Regions from separate parts of the Cedecea sp. B1(4) genome, predicted to be linked through region 2. Evidence: predicted binding sites of a transcription regulator. Region 2 holds the regulator's gene; each other region holds the start of a gene.
The links. The regulator Fur, encoded in region 2, represses iron uptake genes when iron is present. The targets are predictions, from matches to a motif close to ATAATAATGAGAACNACTATCAA.
Positions count from the first base shown of each region.

Region 1: a site for Fur is predicted at 2,362-2,384, ahead of sufA (Fe-S cluster assembly scaffold SufA). Genes of this name have one in related genera too.
Region 3: a site for Fur is predicted at 2,904-2,926, ahead of ACR6JA_RS10885 (Nramp family divalent metal transporter). Genes of this name have one in related genera too.
Region 4: a site for Fur is predicted at 1,396-1,418, ahead of ACR6JA_RS06550 (TonB-dependent siderophore receptor). Genes of this name have one in related genera too.

Region 1 covers NZ_JCAHMZ010000001.1:467,125-471,745, forward strand. The annotation lists gene ACR6JA_RS02320 (ABC1 kinase family protein) at 1-608, opposite strand, end outside; gene ACR6JA_RS02325 (YadA C-terminal domain-containing protein) at 1,102-1,989, shown strand; gene sufA (Fe-S cluster assembly scaffold SufA) at 2,427-2,795, shown strand; gene sufB (Fe-S cluster assembly protein SufB) at 2,804-4,285, shown strand; gene sufC (Fe-S cluster assembly ATPase SufC) at 4,302-4,621, shown strand, end outside.
Region 2 covers NZ_JCAHMZ010000008.1:39,158-43,778, forward strand. The annotation lists gene ybfE (LexA regulated protein) at 118-396, shown strand; gene fldA (flavodoxin FldA) at 576-1,106, shown strand; gene fur (ferric iron uptake transcriptional regulator) at 1,386-1,832, shown strand; gene ACR6JA_RS17285 (ChiQ/YbfN family lipoprotein) at 1,927-2,253, opposite strand; gene chiP (chitoporin ChiP) at 2,301-3,707, opposite strand; gene glnS (glutamine--tRNA ligase) at 4,172-4,621, opposite strand, start outside.
Region 3 covers NZ_JCAHMZ010000004.1:264,779-269,399, forward strand. The annotation lists gene ACR6JA_RS10875 (diguanylate cyclase) at 1-1,374, shown strand, start outside; gene ACR6JA_RS10880 (NupC/NupG family nucleoside CNT transporter) at 1,416-2,603, opposite strand; gene ACR6JA_RS10885 (Nramp family divalent metal transporter) at 2,949-4,205, shown strand; gene ACR6JA_RS10890 (DUF2502 domain-containing protein) at 4,254-4,574, opposite strand.
Region 4 covers NZ_JCAHMZ010000002.1:680,191-684,811, reverse strand. The annotation lists gene tyrP (tyrosine transporter TyrP) at 61-1,272, shown strand; gene ACR6JA_RS06550 (TonB-dependent siderophore receptor) at 1,464-3,605, shown strand; gene ACR6JA_RS06545 (ABC transporter substrate-binding protein) at 3,607-4,621, shown strand, end outside.

The sequences.
Region 1 (4,621 bases), on a different contig from region 2:
AGTTCCTGATTCAGGGCGTTTTCCAGATAACGCACCAGCATCACCGGCTGAAAGCGAGCCAGCCCCGCGCTCTGCTGCTCCAGACTTTCCGCCAGGTAACGGAGTAAACGCAGGTCGGCCTTGAGGGTTGTTTCAATCCCGGGGCGCTGAATTTTGACGATAACCTCGTCGCCATTTTTCAGCGTGGCCCGGTGAATTTGTGCTATCGAGCCACTGGCCAGCGGGGTTTCATCAAAGATAGCGAAAACCTCCGCAGGCGGAGCCCCGAGCGTCGCTACAACGCCTGGTTCAAGCTGCGGCCAGGGCAGAGGGCTGGCGCTCGAATTCAACTGGCTAAGCGCTTCCGTCCATGCGGGGTCAAGCAGGTCGCTACGGGTCGAGAGGATTTGCCCGAGCTTAACGAACGTCGGGCCCAGTTCTTCCAGCGCCGCGCACAGGCGCTGCGGCATCGGCAAAGCATCGTGTTGGCTGTTGCCACGTATTTTGTCATGCAGCGAGGACAGGCCCAGCAAACGCACAATGTCCTGCAATCCATAGCGGAGGAAAACGCCGATAATTTCCTGCAGCCTTACGCGATCGCGGGCGGTGACCATAATCATTTTCAGCATTGGACAAGCTCCCTTTTTTCTTAACAGGAGGATAGTCGATAAATCGGAATATTTTCACGCCATTCTTATCTCAGGGCAGAGGGTTAGCCTGTCGCATACAGGCTGCGGGAAATTTGACGTTAAAGCGATGGAAGGTAATGAGAGTCGTCAATAAAAGCTAACTGATCTTCATCTCATCTATTTATCTTGTTTTTTTTTGGTATGTGTATGGTTTTCTCTTATTGCTAAATCTGATTTTTATTATCGATTTTTTACCACTTTTGCCCGAGGTGAATTCTGAAAGTCTGGTGGTTTTTGATGTGTTTGTTTATGTCTAATTTTTTGTTTTTTTGTTTTTATTGTTTTAAGAACAATGAGTTAATTTTATTTTTTATGGCTAAGAATATTCGCTTTAGGCTATTTTTATCATTATTTCTGTGTTGCCTTGTTAATTCTATTTATGAATAATTTCTCCGCACAGTAATGGTTTAATTATAATAATGGAGTAATTTTAATGAATAATAAGTCTTTGTTGGCCTTTCTTGTTTCTGGATTATTAGTCACCCAGTCTGTCTCTGCTCTTGAATGGGGGGACTGGTCATCAGACGTGACTTCCAGTAACTCCCATGCTGATGCTGATAAAACCAATGGAAATTTCGGTGATATTAAAAATAACGTTGATACCATTGATTCAGCGCTGAATGAAAGCATTCAAAAACAGCAGACAGTCAATGACCAACAAAAAATGCTCAACGATCGGCAGAATGCCACCAACGTCAAGCAGGCCGAGTGGAATGAGAACCAGAACAGCGTAAATAGCCAGCAGAATGCGGTGAATCAACAGCAGTCCACGGTTAATGCGAACCAGGCTAACGTCAACAATCAGCAGGGGGCCATTAATCAGACCCAGGCAAATCTGAACAATCAGCAGGGGGCCATTAATCAGACTCAGGCAAATCTGAACAATCAGCAGGGGGCCATTAATCAGACTCAGGCAAATCTGAACAATCAGCAGGGGGCCATTAACCAGTCTCAGGCAAATCTGAATACGCAGCAGAATACCATTAACCAGAGTCAGGCCAGGAGCAATGCTCAGTTCCAGGACTCCATCACCCAGCTTAATGGCGATCTTAACCATCTCGGTAACCGCGTGGATAAACTGGATCACAAAATGAAGCGTGGGTTTGCCTCCCAGGCGGCGCTCTCAGGGCTTTTCCAGCCCTACAGCGTTGGCAAATTCAACCTTTCTGGCTCGCTAGGCGGGTATGAATCTACCAGCGCGATGGCCATTGGTAGCGGGTATCGGTTCAATGAAAATGTCGCCGCAAAGGCCGGGATTTCAACCAATACCGAGGACTTCAAGGCCGTGACATACAATGCGGCAGTCAACTTTGAGTGGTAATGCAGCTCAACATAGCTAACTCAGTTCCCCTGGTTAACCTTATGCCCTGGTAACCAGGGGGCGGATTTTTCTGAACAGATACCTTAATCCCCCTGCGACCGCACCTCTTCTTGTTCCCGTAAAACTGAAAATTACTGGTACTTTATGGCGCTAATTTCGCATTCAGTGCGCTTCCAATCACATAAATAGATATTTTCTATACATCTTTTGTCTTGCCCGGTTCAGGCGTTTTTCATCTTTGATATTTCCTTTTACACCAGTGGCTTAAACAGCTCTTTTCGCCATCTGCAAGAGTTTCATGACGGTCTATCCTTAGTAAAGACGCCCAAAAAACCAGCGTTTCGCGAATACCCCTGTTTTCATAACGTTGTATTGATAATTGTTATCATTAACATAAGGGTATCGGCCTTCGGGCGCAGAGAATAATGAGGTGAAGAATGGATGTGCAAACCGGTTCCTTTGATCCCAATGATTTTGCCTGGCAGGGGCTGACCCTGACCCCGGCCGCCAGCGCGCATATCCGCGATCTGGCCGCCAAACAACCCGAGCTTAAAGGCATCCGCCTGAGTATCAAACAGACGGGCTGCGCTGGCTTTGGCTACGTGCTGGACACGGTCACCGAGCCGAAGCCGGACGATCTGGTCTATGAGTTTTACGGCGCGCGCCTGTGGGTGCCGCTCTCCGCCATGCCTTTTATCGACGGCACGGAAGTGGATTACGTGCGTGAAGGCCTGAATCAGATCTTTAAATTTAATAACCCGAAAGCGCAGCACGAATGCGGCTGCGGCGAAAGCTTTGGGGTATAGGCGGTACTATGTCTCGTAATACTGAAGCAACTGACGATGTCAAAACCTGGACCGGCAACCTCAATTATAAAGAGGGCTTTTTCACCGAGCTGCAGACCGAGCAGCTGGCGAAGGGCATAAATGAAGAGGTGGTTCGGGCAATCTCTGCCCGTCGTAACGAGCCCGAATGGATGCTGGAGTTTCGTCTCAATGCCTTCCATGCATGGTTGAAAATGGAAGAGCCGCACTGGCTGAAGGCGAATTACGACAAACTGAATTACCAGGATTACAGCTATTACTCTGCGCCATCCTGCGGGAGCTGCGACGACACCTGTGCGTCCCAGCCCGGAGCGGTGCAACAGCCACCTAATGCTTTCCTGACGAACGAAGTCGAAGACGCGTTTAAGCAGCTTGGTGTACCGGTGCGCGAAGGTAGCGAAGTGGCGGTTGACGCCATTTTTGACTCCGTGTCTGTGGCAACCACTTACCGCGAAAAACTCTCCGAGCAGGGCATTATCTTCTGCTCCTTCGGCGAGGCGATTCACGATTACCCGGAACTGGTCAAAAAATACCTGGGTACCGTGGTGCCGTCTAACGATAACTTCTTCGCCGCGCTTAACGCCGCGGTGGCCTCTGACGGCACCTTTATTTACATCCCGAAAGGCGTGCGTTGCCCGATGGAGCTGTCCACCTATTTCCGGATCAACGCGGAAAAAACCGGTCAGTTCGAGCGCACTATTTTAGTGGCGGATGAAGGCAGCTATGTGAGCTACATCGAGGGCTGTTCTGCACCAGTGCGCGACAGCTACCAGCTCCACGCCGCCGTAGTGGAAGTGATTATTCACCGCGATGCGGAAGTGAAGTACTCCACGGTGCAAAACTGGTTCCCGGGGGATAACAACACTGGCGGCATCCTGAACTTCGTCACCAAGCGCGCCCTGTGCGAAGGTGAGAACAGCAAGATGTCCTGGACACAGTCAGAAACCGGCTCTGCCATCACCTGGAAGTACCCGAGCGTGATCCTGCGTGGCGACAACTCCATCGGCGAGTTCTTCTCCGTGGCGCTGACCTCCGGCCATCAGCAGGCGGACACCGGCACCAAAATGATCCACATCGGCAAGAACACCAAATCGACGATCATCTCGAAAGGGATCTCCGCCGGCCATAGCCAGAACAGCTACCGCGGCCTGGTGAAAATCATGCCCACCGCGACCAACGCCCGTAACTTCACCCAGTGCGACTCGATGTTGATCGGGCCGGACAGCGGGGCGCACACCTTCCCGTACGTGGAGTGCCGCAACAACACGGCGCAGCTGGAGCACGAAGCCACCACGTCGCGCATTGGTGAAGATCAGCTGTTCTACTGCCTGCAGCGTGGCATCAGCGAAGATGACGCCATCTCGATGATCGTCAACGGGTTCTGCAAAGACGTGTTCTCAGAGTTACCGCTCGAATTCGCGGTGGAAGCACAAAAATTATTAGCCATCAGCCTCGAACACAGCGTCGGTTAAGGATTAAGGGAAAACTATGTTAAGCATTAAAGATTTACAGGTCAGCGTTGAGGATAAAGAGATCCTGCGTGGCTTAAACCTCGAAGTGAAGCCGGGAGAAGTTCACGCCATTATGGGGCCAAACGGCTCCGGGAAAAGTACCTTATCCGCCACGCTTGCCGGTCGTGAAGACTACGAAGTGACCGGCGGATCTGTGCAGTTCAACGGCAAAGACCTGCTGGAACTGTCGCCGGAAGACCGCTCCGGCGAAGGTATTTTTATGGCCTTCCAGTACCCGGTGGAAATTCCCGGCGTCAGCAACCAGTTCTTCCTGCAAACCGCGCTGAATGCGGTGCG
Region 2 (4,621 bases):
CCGGGCAGCTGAAGTCGCTAACGCGTTGGCGGGAATGGCGCGCTGATGTATGATGGCGCGCTTAATTGCACCGGCACCCTGCCCCTGCAGCCAGAATTTCCTGTCAGTATTCTAATCATGGCAAAAGAACAAACGGACCGTACTACATTAGATCTGTTCGCGGACGAGCGTCGCCCCGGGCGGCCGAAAACCAATCCGCTCTCGCGCGATGAGCAGTTGCGTATTAATAAACGCAATCAGCTGAAGCGCGATAAAGTGCGTGGTTTGAAGCGAGTTGAGCTAAAACTGAACAACGAGGCGGTCGATGCCCTCAACCAGCTGGCTGACGCCCGTAACATCAGCCGCAGCGAACTGATCGAAGAGATGCTGCTCGAGCAGCTTAAAAATCTCGGGTAACGCCTTCAGACACCCTGCAGGTTATCTGAAATCTCAAAAGGGTGAGCAAAACCATGTTGCAGACTGTGCACCCGGGCGTGATAGCTGTTTCCGCTGCTGGAGCTGTTCTGCTATGATTGCCCTATACGTGGGCATTGAACGGCCAGCATACTATTAAGTTTCAAGAGGTTATTTTACTCATGGCAATCGTAGGCATTTTTTTCGGCAGCGACACCGGTAACACCGAAAATATCGCGAAAATGATTCAAAAACAGCTCGGTAAAGACGTTGCTGAGGTGCATGACATTGCTAAAAGCAGCAAAGAAGATCTCGAAGGTTTCGACATTCTGTTGCTCGGCATCCCAACCTGGTACTACGGTGAAGCCCAGTGCGACTGGGATGACTTCTTCCCTACGCTTGAAGAAGTCGATTTCAACGGCAAACTGGTGGCGCTGTTCGGCTGCGGCGACCAGGAAGACTACGCGGAATATTTCTGTGATGCGCTGGGCACCATTCGCGACATTATCGAACCGCGCGGCGCGGCAATTGTGGGCCACTGGCCAACCGCGGGCTACCACTTTGAAGCCTCCAAAGGCCTGGCGGATGACGACAATTTTGTCGGTCTGGCTATCGACGAAGATCGCCAGCCGGAACTGACCGCTGAGCGCGTTGAGAAGTGGGTTAAACAGGTTTCTGAAGAACTGAATCTGGCCGATATCATTAACGCCTGATTTCCATGGCGCAAATGCGATATTTGCGCCATCTTGATAGCTTGTAGCAATGAAAATAATTGCTACAAGTTTGTAACTTTCTCGTACATCCCTGTACAATGTCTTCCTGATAGCTTGGCTGATAATTACTGTAAATGGCGACGCCGCCACGATTTTTCAGCCTTATTTTGCACCATACTTGCGGTTCCCATTTAGAAGTAGCAGTTCTATAATGAGACGCATTACTCTTTACGCTCACTGCAGTTTGAGCGAATCGTTAAGCAACAGGACACTTTCCGCATGACTGACAACAATACCGCATTAAAGAAGGCCGGCTTGAAAGTCACGCTTCCGCGATTAAAAATCCTCGAAGTGCTGCAAGAGCCGGTAAATCATCACGTCAGCGCGGAAGACTTATATAAACGTCTGATCGACATGGGCGAAGAAATCGGCCTGGCGACCGTCTATCGCGTGCTGAACCAGTTTGATGATGCAGGGATCGTGACCCGCCATAATTTTGAAGGCGGCAAGTCCGTTTTTGAGTTGACCCAGCAGCATCATCACGACCACCTGATCTGCCTCGACTGCGGTAAAGTGATCGAGTTCAGCGATGATTCTATTGAATCCCGCCAGCGTGAAATTGCCACGCGCCACGGCATCCGCCTGACTAACCACAGCCTCTATCTGTACGGGCACTGTGCTGAAGGTGACTGCCGCGAAGACGACACGGCCCACGATCCTAAATAAGTAATCCGCATTAACAAACGCTGCTTCGGTGGCGTTTAAAAGCAAAAACCGGCAGGTTTCCCTTGCCGGTTTTTTTATTAACTGAAAAAGGCTATCAGCTGTTATTGGCGCGAATCTCCTGCCAAATCTTATCGCAGCGTACCTTCGCGGCTTCATCATTGCCGCTCTTTCTTGCCTGGATACATTTCTGGTAATCCAGCACGTTCACCGTCTCTTTCTCAACAAACGCTTTATGCTGTTTTTCCTGACGCAGTACGTTCAGCACGCTCTGGCAGGCTTCAATTTTATCCGGATTGCCTTCCGCCGTATTGATACAGGCACTATAGGCCTGCTTCAGGCGTGAATCTTCCGGAGGTGCAGGAGGTTGAACGCAGGCAGACAGCGTGAATACAGCGGCGGTAATCAGCAGAATCTTTTTCATGTTCGGTTCCTTATAAAAAAACGGGCGCTTGCGCGCCCGGTTTCACATCAGAAGATGGTGAACGGAGCAATCACGATGAATTTCACGTCACGCTCATCCTGGAAGATGTTGCCGTAACCACCGCCCCAGCTTGGGATGTCGGAGTGGTTGTCGTACTGAGTGAAGTGCAGTTTGAACAGCGTGCCTTTCGCACGGCCTTCCTGCACGGTATACATGGCGTCGAGGCTGTAAGAAGACTCTTTGATCTTATTCGAAGCGAGATCCTGGCGGTTACCGGAAGCATCAAGCGCCCATGTAGATGGTTTTGCGTCCCATGCATAAACGTAAGAAGCACCCACTGCCCAACCCGGCAGGTTCCAGTTACTCAGGTCATACATTGCGCCGAAGAACACGGCTTTTTCACCGTTGGCGTTGAAGTCAGAGCGGTTATCCCACCACACATCCAGACGACCGTTGGAAGACGCGTAGGTTGGCGTCATACGCTGCAGGAAGTAACCCTGCTGGCCTTCTGCCTTCACCATGGTCCCTTCCAGACGCAGGTCAACCTGGCCAATTTTATAGCCTAAGGTCAGCGCCTGAAGCCATGCGGTGCCGTCATAAATATCGTTGATGGTGTTGTTCGCGGCTTTGTCACGGGTGCCATAGAACTGGTAGCTGGTGCTCAGCGGGCTGCCTGCAACGTCGAATTTGTAGCTGGCTTTAGCAAAGTACTGATCAACAAAACCTTGAGCCTGACCGAATGCAGCTTCCAGAATCAGGTCGTTTTTGAAGTCATATTTCGCGCCGATGGAGTGCAGGTAATCAACTTTGGTCTTTCTGTCATTCTGGTAGAACTTGTCGGTTTCCAGGTGCCATGGCGCCTTGTACTCGTTAGTCCACATGTAGGAGAAGCTCAGTGCGCCGGCATCACCGTAATCGAATGCGGCACCCGCTTCAGCCCCCTGGTAGGTACCAGGCATAAAGCTCCAGTGTGGCGCTAATAGGGTTTGGCCGGTTGGCTGAATGTAACCTGCACGAGCCCAAACCGGGCCGTACTTAAATTTAGCGGCGGCTTTATAGAGGCTGATACCGCCTTTATCGCCGGAGTAGTCTTCGCTGTAGCCTTTATTTTTAGAGGAGAATGCGATTTCGTTCGGGTGACCGCTGGCGCTGTCTTCGGCCATTTCAATGGCGGTAAAGGCGGCAATATCGAAACCAAACATGTCAGCCGCATAGCCGGACTGGAAGTCGAGGTTGGCGTTCCAGGTTGAGTGCGACAGGTTAGTTTTGTACTTACCGTCAGACACGTCTTTACGGTCACGTTCACGCTGCCAGTAATAGATGCCGCCGGTCAGCGTGGAGTCATCAACAAAGCCCGCGGCGCTAGCCTGCGGAGCTACTACAAAACCTGAAAGAGCGGTAACGCTTGCAATAGCAAGAGCAAGCGCACTACGTTTGCCACTAAACGTACGCATAGTTAAATTCCTCTTTGACGTAAAAATCATCGTCTGACGTGAAAAGCGCCAATGACGAAAAAAAGTAAAATTGCCTTACGGCTAAAAGCGGTTTTTGCCTAACACACCCGCATTACTGCTGCTCATAGACTATTTTTCGCGACGCGAATTATCAATGACTTTGTATCAGAGATTTCCTGGAGTATGACAGAGAGCACATAATCTATGTGCATTTGTAACAAAATTGCGCGGCAGATTATTAACCCTGATTACGATTGATTTTAAGAATAAAACTTCATTGAGAGCGCTTTCATTATAAGCATCAGGAGATTACGGGGAAGACATGACTTCCTGTGAAGAGATTTTCACAAAAACGTGAATGAGAATTAATTCGCATCGCGAATGTGTACACAAGGTTAATGACAGGTAAGCAAAAAGAAAAAACGCCGCATTTAGCGGCGTTTTCATCAGGCAATAAACGGCAATTATTCGCCGATTTTAGCCCAGGTATCACGCAGGCCAACGGTGCGGTTAAACACCAGTTTTTCCGCCGTCGCATAGCGGCTGTCCAGGCAGAAGTAACCTTCACGCTCGAACTGATATGCCTTACTTTTTTCCGCGTTCTGCAGACTAGGCTCAGCGAAGCCCTGGCGAATGACCAGGGAATCCGCATTAATGGTAGACAGAAAGTCTTCCGCAGCCCCTGGATTCGCGACGCTAAACAAGCGGTCGTACAGACGAATTTCAACCGGCAGCGCGTGTGCTGCGCTCACCCAATGAATAACACCCTTCACCTTGCGACCGTCCGCCGGGTCCTTGCTCAGGGTTTCCGGATCGTAGGTGCAGTAAAGTTCGGTGATATTACCTTCTGCGTCTTTTTCTACGCGTTCGGCTTTGATCACATAGGCATTACGCAGGCGAACTTCTTTACCCAG
Region 3 (4,621 bases), on a different contig from region 2:
ATCTCGCAGCTGGCTTCCCGGGCCAGCAATAAAGAGATGCTGTCGCCGCTGCATATCCAAAGCCTGCCGATCCCCGACAGCGTTCAGCCTTTTAAAAACAAGCCGAAAGCGGAAAGGGAAAAACTTACGCAGCGGGAATATCAGGCCCTGCGCGACATTCAGGATCTCTTTCCGCTGGCAGGCGGGAGCAACCGTCTCTCGTCCAGCATTTACTACATGTCGCGCTCCGGGGCATTTATTGCGTCGCTCTCCCCTGATGTGAACAAACTGCTTATCGAAAGTGCTAACCCGCTGGCGATGCAGGGATCGTTTGTGCTTGGTTCTCCGCTGTTGAACCCGCGCCGCGATCCGTTCTGGACCCGGCAAAATATCGCAGATACCGGCAACACGCTGATTAATGGCTCTCTTCCGGTGGACTTTGACGATCGGTGGATTGGGCTCTTTGGTATCGCGGTCACCACCGAAACGCTTCGGCTGTTTCTCTCCAGCGCTTTGCCAGAGGACACGCAAAGCGCCTATCTGCTTTTTGATGAGCAGATGAACCCGCTGACTCGCCCCGTTGGTTCGCAGAATGGCTATCGCCTCAGCGAGAAGCAGCGACAGGCAATTCTTGAAAAGTTGGTCGATGAATCCCGGGGCACCTTACGTTTTGGCTATGCTTATGCCTCTTTTGGGCATGTCACGGGTACGGGGGCAATCCTTGTCAGCGTCCAGACCATCCGGCAGGGGCTACACGAGGACTTTGGGCGTTTTAGCGTGCTGCTGGTAGTGATGTGGCTGACGGTGATTCTTATTCTGTTTGGTTCACATCGCATGATTTGTCGGCTGATTCGCAACATGGGCCATTTGCAGCAGGAAATGCACCGGCATGCGCTGCACGATGACCTGACCGGCGTTCTAAATCGCCGTGGCTTCTTTGAAACAACCGGGCGTATCAGCCCGAAGTACGTGGATTACTCCCTGATTCAGCTGGATCTCGATCATTTCAAAAAAGTGAATGACCGCTTTGGGCATCAGGTTGGCGACCGGGTGCTTATTCACGCCACGCGCTGCATCCAGCAGGCGATCCGTACCCAGGACATTGTCGGGCGTATCGGCGGCGAAGAGTTTTGTATCTACCTGCCTAATACCGATCTGCATGCGGCGATCGCCGTGGCGCAGCGGGTGCGCAAAATGCTGGTGAACACGCCGCTCAGGCTGGAGGACGAGTCTGAACTGCTGGTGACGGCCTCGCTGGGTGTGGCTTCCCATGAAGAAGCCCCAGACGGTGACCTGGAACACATCCAGAGTCAGGCGGATATTCGCCTGTATAGGGCGAAACAGCAGGGGAGAAACAGAGTGTGTTGGGGCGGCGAGGCTGAATCGCAGGCATAAAAAAAGCCGGTGACCAGCACCGGCTTTTTAATACGCAAAAATTAGATAACCAGCGCGGCGATAGATGCCGACAGGATACTCACCAGCGTAGATCCGTAAACCAGCTTCAGGCCAAAGCGGGAAACCACGTTGCCTTGCTCTTCGTTCAGGCCTTTAATGGCCCCGGCGATAATACCGATAGAAGAGAAGTTAGCGAAGGACACCAGGAACACGGACAGGATGCCTTCCGCGCGTGGCGACAGGCTGCCGGCAATCTTCTGCAGATCCATCATCGCAACGAATTCGTTAGACACTAGTTTAGTCGCCATGATGCTGCCGACCTGCAGCGCTTCTGCGGACGGCACGCCCATCACCCAGGCAACCGGGTAGAAGATATAGCCCAGAATGCCCTGGAAGGAGATACCCAGCACGGCAGCGAACAGCGCGTTCAGGCCAGAAATCAGGGCGATGAAGCCGATCAGCATGGCGGCAACGATAATCGCCACTTTGAAACCTGCCAGAATGTACTCGCCGAGCATTTCGAAGAAGCTTTGACCTTCATGCAGGTTAGTCATCTGCAGGTTTTCTTCTTTCTCATCCACGCGGTACGGGTTGATCAGCGACAGCACGATAAAGGTACTGAACATGTTCAGCACCAGCGCGGCAACCACGTATTTTGGCTGCAGCATCGTCATGTACGCACCTACGATTGACATGGACACGGTAGACATAGCGGTCGCCGCCATGGTGTACATGCGGTTGCGCGACATCTTGCCGAGAATATCCTTATAGGCGATGAAGTTTTCTGACTGTCCCAGAATCAGCGAGCTTACGGCGTTAAAGGATTCCAGCTTACCCATACCGTTGACTTTAGAAAGCACGGTACCGATAGCGCGGATAACAATCGGCAGAATGCGAATATGCTGCAGAATACCGATCAGCGCAGAAATGAACACGATAGGGCACAGCACCTTCAGGAAGAAGAAAGCCAGGCCTTCATCGTTCATTTTGCCGAAGACAAAGTTTGTCCCTTCGTTAGCGAAACCGAGCAGTTTCTCGAACATTTCGGAGAAACCTTTTACGAAGCCCAGGCCGACGTCGGAGGTCAGGAAGAACCAGGCCAGTAACACTTCGATCACCAACAGCTGAATGACAAAGCGAATACGAATTTGCTTGCGGTTAGGGCTAACCAGCAAAGCCAGCAGCGCGACCACAGCAAGCGCTAAAACAAAGTGCAAAACGCGGGACATATTTGCTCCAAATATGAGGCAGGTTTAATTTCGTTGCACATTCTATGTAACAAGCAATAAGAAAACGAGATCAATTCCACACTATAGTGATGAGCTGTGACGGAACGCAAAAATAGTGATCCACCATACATTTCTGCTATGTTAAGTAAAGAAGATAAAAGTTACGTTAGGATAGCTGGTTAACAGCTTACGCGTTGGTCAAATGTTAATCCGTTAACCGGCATCCAGATTCACCATCTCACGCCTCCTGCACATCGTTTTCAGCTATCAGAGAAATCAATTTCCCCGCACTAAATGAACTTGATAACCATTCTCATTTTGATAGCATAAAACATAGCAAAGGCTATATCTCAGAGGCAGAAGATGACAAGCAGTCGCATTGACAGCAATACCGGACGCACCGCGCGTAAGCTGCGGCTGGCGTTGATGGGGCCAGCGTTTATCGCCGCTATCGGCTACATCGACCCCGGTAACTTCGCGACCAATATCCAGGCCGGGGCGAGCTATGGCTATCAACTGCTGTGGGTGGTGGTGTGGGCAAACCTGATGGCGGCGCTGATTCAGGTACTCTCAGCCAAGCTGGGGATAGCCACCGGCAAGAACCTCGCCGAGCAAATCCGCGATCATTACCCGCGTCCGCTGGTGTGGATTTACTGGGTGCAGGCGGAAATCATCGCCATGGCGACGGATCTCGCGGAGTTTATCGGGGCGGCCATTGGCTTCAAGTTGATTCTGGGCGTCTCTTTGCTACAAGGCGCGGTGCTGACAGGGATAGCCACTTTCCTGATTTTGATGCTGCAAAGCCGAGGGCAAAAGCCGCTGGAAAAAGTCATTGGCGGGCTGCTGCTGTTTGTGGCGGCGGCCTACATCGTTGAGCTTATTTTTTCCCAGCCGAAGATTGCTGAGCTGGGTAAAGGGATGCTGATCCCAAATCTGCCGACGTCCGAGGCGGTCTACCTTGCTGCTGGCGTTCTGGGCGCCACAATCATGCCGCACGTGATTTACCTGCACTCTTCTCTGACTCAGCACCTGCATGCGGGCAACCGGGCAGAGCGCTATTCCGCCACTAAATGGGACGTGGCGATAGCGATGACGATTGCCGGCTTCGTCAACCTGGCGATGATGGCCACCGCCGCAGCTGCGTTTCACTTCACCGGGCATACCGGTGTTGCCGAGCTGGAAGATGCCTATAAAACGCTGGAACCGCTGTTGAGCCATGCCGCAGCCACGATTTTCGGGCTTAGCCTGGTGGCGGCCGGTTTGTCATCCACGGTGGTGGGCACGCTTGCCGGGCAGGTGGTGATGCAGGGGTTTGTTCGTTTTTATATTCCGCTGTGGGTTCGCCGGGCGATTACCATGGCGCCGTCCTTCGTGGTCATCATGATGGGGCTCGACCCAACGCGTATTCTGGTCATGAGCCAGGTGCTGTTGAGCTTCGGGATCGCGCTGGCGCTGGTGCCGCTGCTGGTGTTTACCAGCGACAAAAAGCTGATGGGTGATTTGGTTAACGTGCGTTGGGTTAAGCTGGTTGGCTGGGTGATAGTCGCGGTGGTGGTGACGCTCAACCTGTGGTTAATTTTTAGTACGCTGTTTGGCAACTAATCTTGCCAAAGAAAGTGAGAAGGGCTGGATAATCCAGCCCTTTTTTATTTAATGACGGTGCCCGTGACCTCTGCCGCGATGGTCGTCGCGGTCGTTCCAGCCTTCTCGATAGCCGCGTTCATAGCTATTCCGTCCGCGGTCCCAGCCTCGATCCCAGCCACGGTGGCGATGCCAGCCGCGATCGCGCCATTCATAATTGCGGTGCCAGTAATCACGGTCGCGCCATCTGCCGCCGTCCCAGTAATTACCGCGATAATCTTGATCGCCAATCTGTAATTTCACCGACGGCAGCAGGGTGATTTCACCCGCGTTTGCGACCATCGGCGCTGCGGCCAGTAAGGCAAGGGCAAGCATTAGTGACCTGAACATACTTTCTCTCCCTGGTTCTCAGAGCCGTGTTGCGGCTTGTTAACACA
Region 4 (4,621 bases), on a different contig from region 2:
CTTTTCCCTTACCCTGCGCGGCATAAATGTATACAGCTCTTCGTAAATGCAGAGGAAAGCGTGAAGAACAGGACTCTTGGCAGTGTTTTTATCGTGGCGGGAACCACCATTGGCGCAGGCATGCTGGCGATGCCGCTGGCGTCTGCTGGCGTAGGGTTTAGCGTCACGCTGCTGATGCTCGTCGGCCTTTGGGCACTGATGTGTTACACCGCACTCTTGCTGGTAGAGGTTTATCAGCACGTTCCGGCGGACACCGGTCTGGGTACCCTCGCCCGGCGCTATCTCGGCCGCCCCGGCCAGTGGTTAACAGGCTTCAGTATGTTGTTCCTGATGTATGCCCTGACGGCGGCTTACATTAGCGGCGCCGGTGAACTGCTGGCGGCAAGCCTTAGCCAGTGGCTGTCCACTTCTATCTCTGCCACTTCTGGCGTGCTGTTGTTTACCGTTGTGGCGGGCGGGATTGTCTGCATCGGCACTCACATGGTCGATATGTTTAACCGCGTGTTGTTCAGCGCCAAAATCATTCTGCTGGTAGTCATGCTGGCCCTGATGATGCCGCATATCCACCACACCAACCTGCTTACGCTGCCGATTGAGAAAGGCCTGGCGCTTTCCGCCATCCCGGTCATCTTTACCTCGTTTGGCTTCCACGGCAGCGTGCCGAGTATTGTCAGCTACATGAACGGTAATATTCGCAAGCTGCGCTGGGTGTTTATCGTCGGCAGCGCCATTCCGCTGGTGGCCTACATTTTCTGGCAGATCGCCACCCTCGGCGCCATTGACTCGCCAACCTTTACCGGGCTGATGGCGGAGCATTCCGGGCTGAACGGCTTCCTGCAGGTTGTTCGTCAGGTGGTGGCTACCCCTCACGTTGAGCTGGCGATTCATCTGTTCGCCGACTTCGCTCTGGCCACCTCGTTCCTGGGCGTTTCCCTGGGTCTATTCGACTACCTCGGCGATCTTTTTGCCCGCAGCCGGAAAGCCTCTGGCCGCCTGCAAACCGGGCTGATGACCTTCCTGCCGCCGCTGGTTTTTGCGTTGTTCTACCCGCAGGGGTTTGTGATGGCGCTGGGCTATGCGGGCGTTGCGCTGGCGGTGCTTGCCCTGCTGGTACCGTCGATGCTGGTGTGGCAAAGCCGCAAACAGCATGCGGAGGTGACGTGGCGCGTGGCGGGCGGTAAGCCGCTGCTGGGGCTGGTCTTTGCCTGCGGGATCGCCGTGATTGTTATTCAGTTCCTGATTACCGTCGGCCTGCTGCCGGAAGTCGGTTAACGCTCTTGATATTCACGCGGGGCATTCGTCCCGCGTTCTTCGTTTTTTCTGCTAATTCCCCGCTAACTCTTCAGGATTTTGGATATAAAACCAGTAATTATGTAAGCAGAGTTAATATTGTAAATGCTAATTGTTGTTATTATCATCTCAATTCCCATTATAAAATCGTTTCAGTTCAGATAAACAACATCATGAATCGCATTCCTTTTGGTTCCACTTTCGTTCGCCAGGCTCTTGTTAATTCAAAATTATTAATCATTTCAACCTTCATCGTTGGTGCTCCGGCTTTCGCCGCCGACAAACCGAAGGAAGACACCTTAACCGTGGTCGCTACCGCTAATCCGGACGGCTCACCAACCAGCTATACCCAGGATGACTCCTCCATCGCCTCCCGCAGCAAAACGCCGCGCAGCGAAATCCCTCAGTCCGTTAGCGTGGTCACGCCGCAGGTGATTGACGACTACGCGGTGACCTCGGTCAATGACGCGATGAAGTTCGTCAGCGGCGTCACGCAGAGTAATACCCTCGGCGGCATCGAGGACGGTTTTGTCAAACGCGGCTTTGGCTCGAACAGCGACGGCTCCGTGTTTATTGACGGGGTGCGAAGCAACCAGGGCCTGGCGATGGATTCCAGCATCGACCATGTTGAGGTGCTGAAAGGCTCGGCCTCCCTGCTCTATGGCATCCTGAATCCTGGCGGCGTGATTAACCTCGTTAGCAAGAAACCGCAGTACAGCTGGAACACCCACGTCAGCGGCACAAGTAGCAGCAACGGCGGCGGGTCCGGCATGGTTGACGTCACCGGCCCGCTCGGCAACGGCTTCGCCTTCCGCCTGGTGGCCGAACGCCAGCATGAGGATTACTGGCGGAATTTCGGCACCGACGAACACACGCTGATTGCCCCGTCGCTCAGCTGGTACGGTGACAAAGCCTCTTTCAATATCAGCTACGTAGAATATAAGTTTGATATTCCGTATGACCGCGGCACAGCGTTTATCAACGGCAAACCGCTCAACATTCCTTACGACCGCCGCATTGACGATTACGCCAACCATGCCTGGGGCAAAAACAAACGCCTGACGACCAACTACTCGTACAAGCTGGATGACACCTGGGAAACGAACCTGAACTACGCCTGGATGCAGCGCCGCTACGACAGTAACGAAGTGCGTGCCACGGCGGTCGATCCTAACAGCGGTCTGGTTTCCCGCCGCGCGGATGCTAACCGTGGCTTTAACCACCAGACGGATTACGCGTCCTGGGACATCAGCGGTAGCCCTGAACTGCTGGGCATGACCCACGACATCACGCTGGGCGCGGATTACGAGCAAAACGAAACCTACAAGAAGTATTCGTACCGTGGGAAGGTGACGAAAACCTTCAATATGTATAACCCGGTGTACGGCGTCTCGCCGGTCACAAACAGCAGCACCTATAGCGATTCCAACAGCAACCTGCGCACTAATCTCTACAGCCGCTCCGTGTTTGCGAAAGACAGCATTCATCTGACTGACCAGTGGATTGCCGTATTGGGTGGCCGCCTGCAGCGCTATACCCAGACCTCCAGCGCCGGTTGGGTAAACCCGCAAACCACGTTGGAGGACCGGGGCAATGCCTTCCTGCCGCAGCTGGGCCTGGTGTACAAAATCGTGCCTGACGTGTCGCTGTACGGCAGCTACAGCAAGTCGTTCACCCCTTCCACGCAAACGGACGACAACGGCAACGTAGCTTCCACCGAAAAAGGGACGACATGGGAAGTAGGCGCGAAATGGCAGATGGCACCTCGCCTGACCAGCAGCCTGGCGCTCTACCGCATTGATGAAAAAGACATGTCGGTCTTTATCAACGGCGTGACCCGCAACATCCCGAAAGCGCGCTCCACCGGTGCGGAATTAGAGCTTAACGGCGAAATTGCGCAGGACTGGAACCTGACGGCGAACTACAGCTATGACAAAACTGAGATCGTGGAAGATAACGTCAATCCGGTGAACGTCGGCAACCACCTGGTAAATGCCCCGACGACCATGGGCGGACTGTACCTCAGCCACACCCTGCGTTTCTCCTGGCTGCCGGGTGAATTACGCTTGGGCGGCGGCGGGCGCTATGTTGGCAGCCGCGCGGGTGACCCGGAAAACAGCTTCACCATGCCGGCTTACACCGTTGCGGATGCGTTTGTGGCCTGGGACAGCAAGCTGCTGGGCAAAAATACCGAGCTGAAGCTGAACGTCAAAAACCTGTTCGACCGCGAGTACTATGAATCCAGCGCCGGTAACCTACGCGTTATCGAAGGTGAACCGCGCACCGCTTATCTCTCAGCCAGCGTGGACTTCTGAGATGAAAAAGTCGCTGTTGCTCGCGGCCCTGCTGGCGCTTAGCGCCGGCAGTCAGGCCAAAACGATAACCGATATTCTGCAGCGTAAAGTTGAGGTGCCGGATAACCCGCAGCGCCTGGTCGTCGGCGAAAGCCGGATGATTTATACCCTCGCTCTGGTGGAGGACGGTAACCCGGCGAAGCGCGTCGTCGGCTGGCCTGCGGATCTGCAGCGTCTGGATCCGCAGACCTGGAACCGCTACACCGAAGCGTTCCCGGCAATCAAAGACATCCCGATTATCGGCAACAATAACTTCTCGCAGATAAGCGTCGAGAAGGTTATCGCCCTGCATCCAGACTTGGTGATTCTGCCGATCTACGCCAAAAAAGAGAGCAATCACGATAGCTTTCTTACCCAGCTGACGCAGGCGCATATTCCGGTGATTTACGTTGATTTCCGCGTCGATCAGCTGAATAACACCGTGCCCAGCCTGCGTATTCTGGGCGAAGCGCTAAACGACCAGGCAAAAACGGAAAAGTTTATCGCCTTCTATCAGCAGCACATGGCGAAAATTGCCCAACGCCTGGCTGAGGCTAAACCCGTGAAGCCGACGGTAATGTTGCAGCTGCATTTAGGGGATAAAAGCGACTGCTGCACCACCGTCGGGCGCGGCAACCTGGCGGATCTGCTGAACTTTGCCGGTGGGGATAACATTGCCGTGAGCCGCTTCCCCGGCGTGTATGGCAAGATTTCCCCGGAAGCGCTGCTCACGGTGAACCCGGATATTTACATCGCCACCGGCAGCGCCGGGCCGGATCAAACAGACCGGTTGAAATTAGGGTCGGAAGTCACAGCCGTTCAGGCGCAGCAAAGCTTTACGCAGGTGCTTAGCCAGCAGAAAGTGATTTCTAACCTGAACGCTATCCAGAACGACAAAGCCTGGGCGGTCTGGCATAACTTCTACCTCTCACCGTGGCATTTACTGGACGTTGAGTTCTTTGCCAAAACCTTCCACCCGCAGCTGTTTGCGGATATGG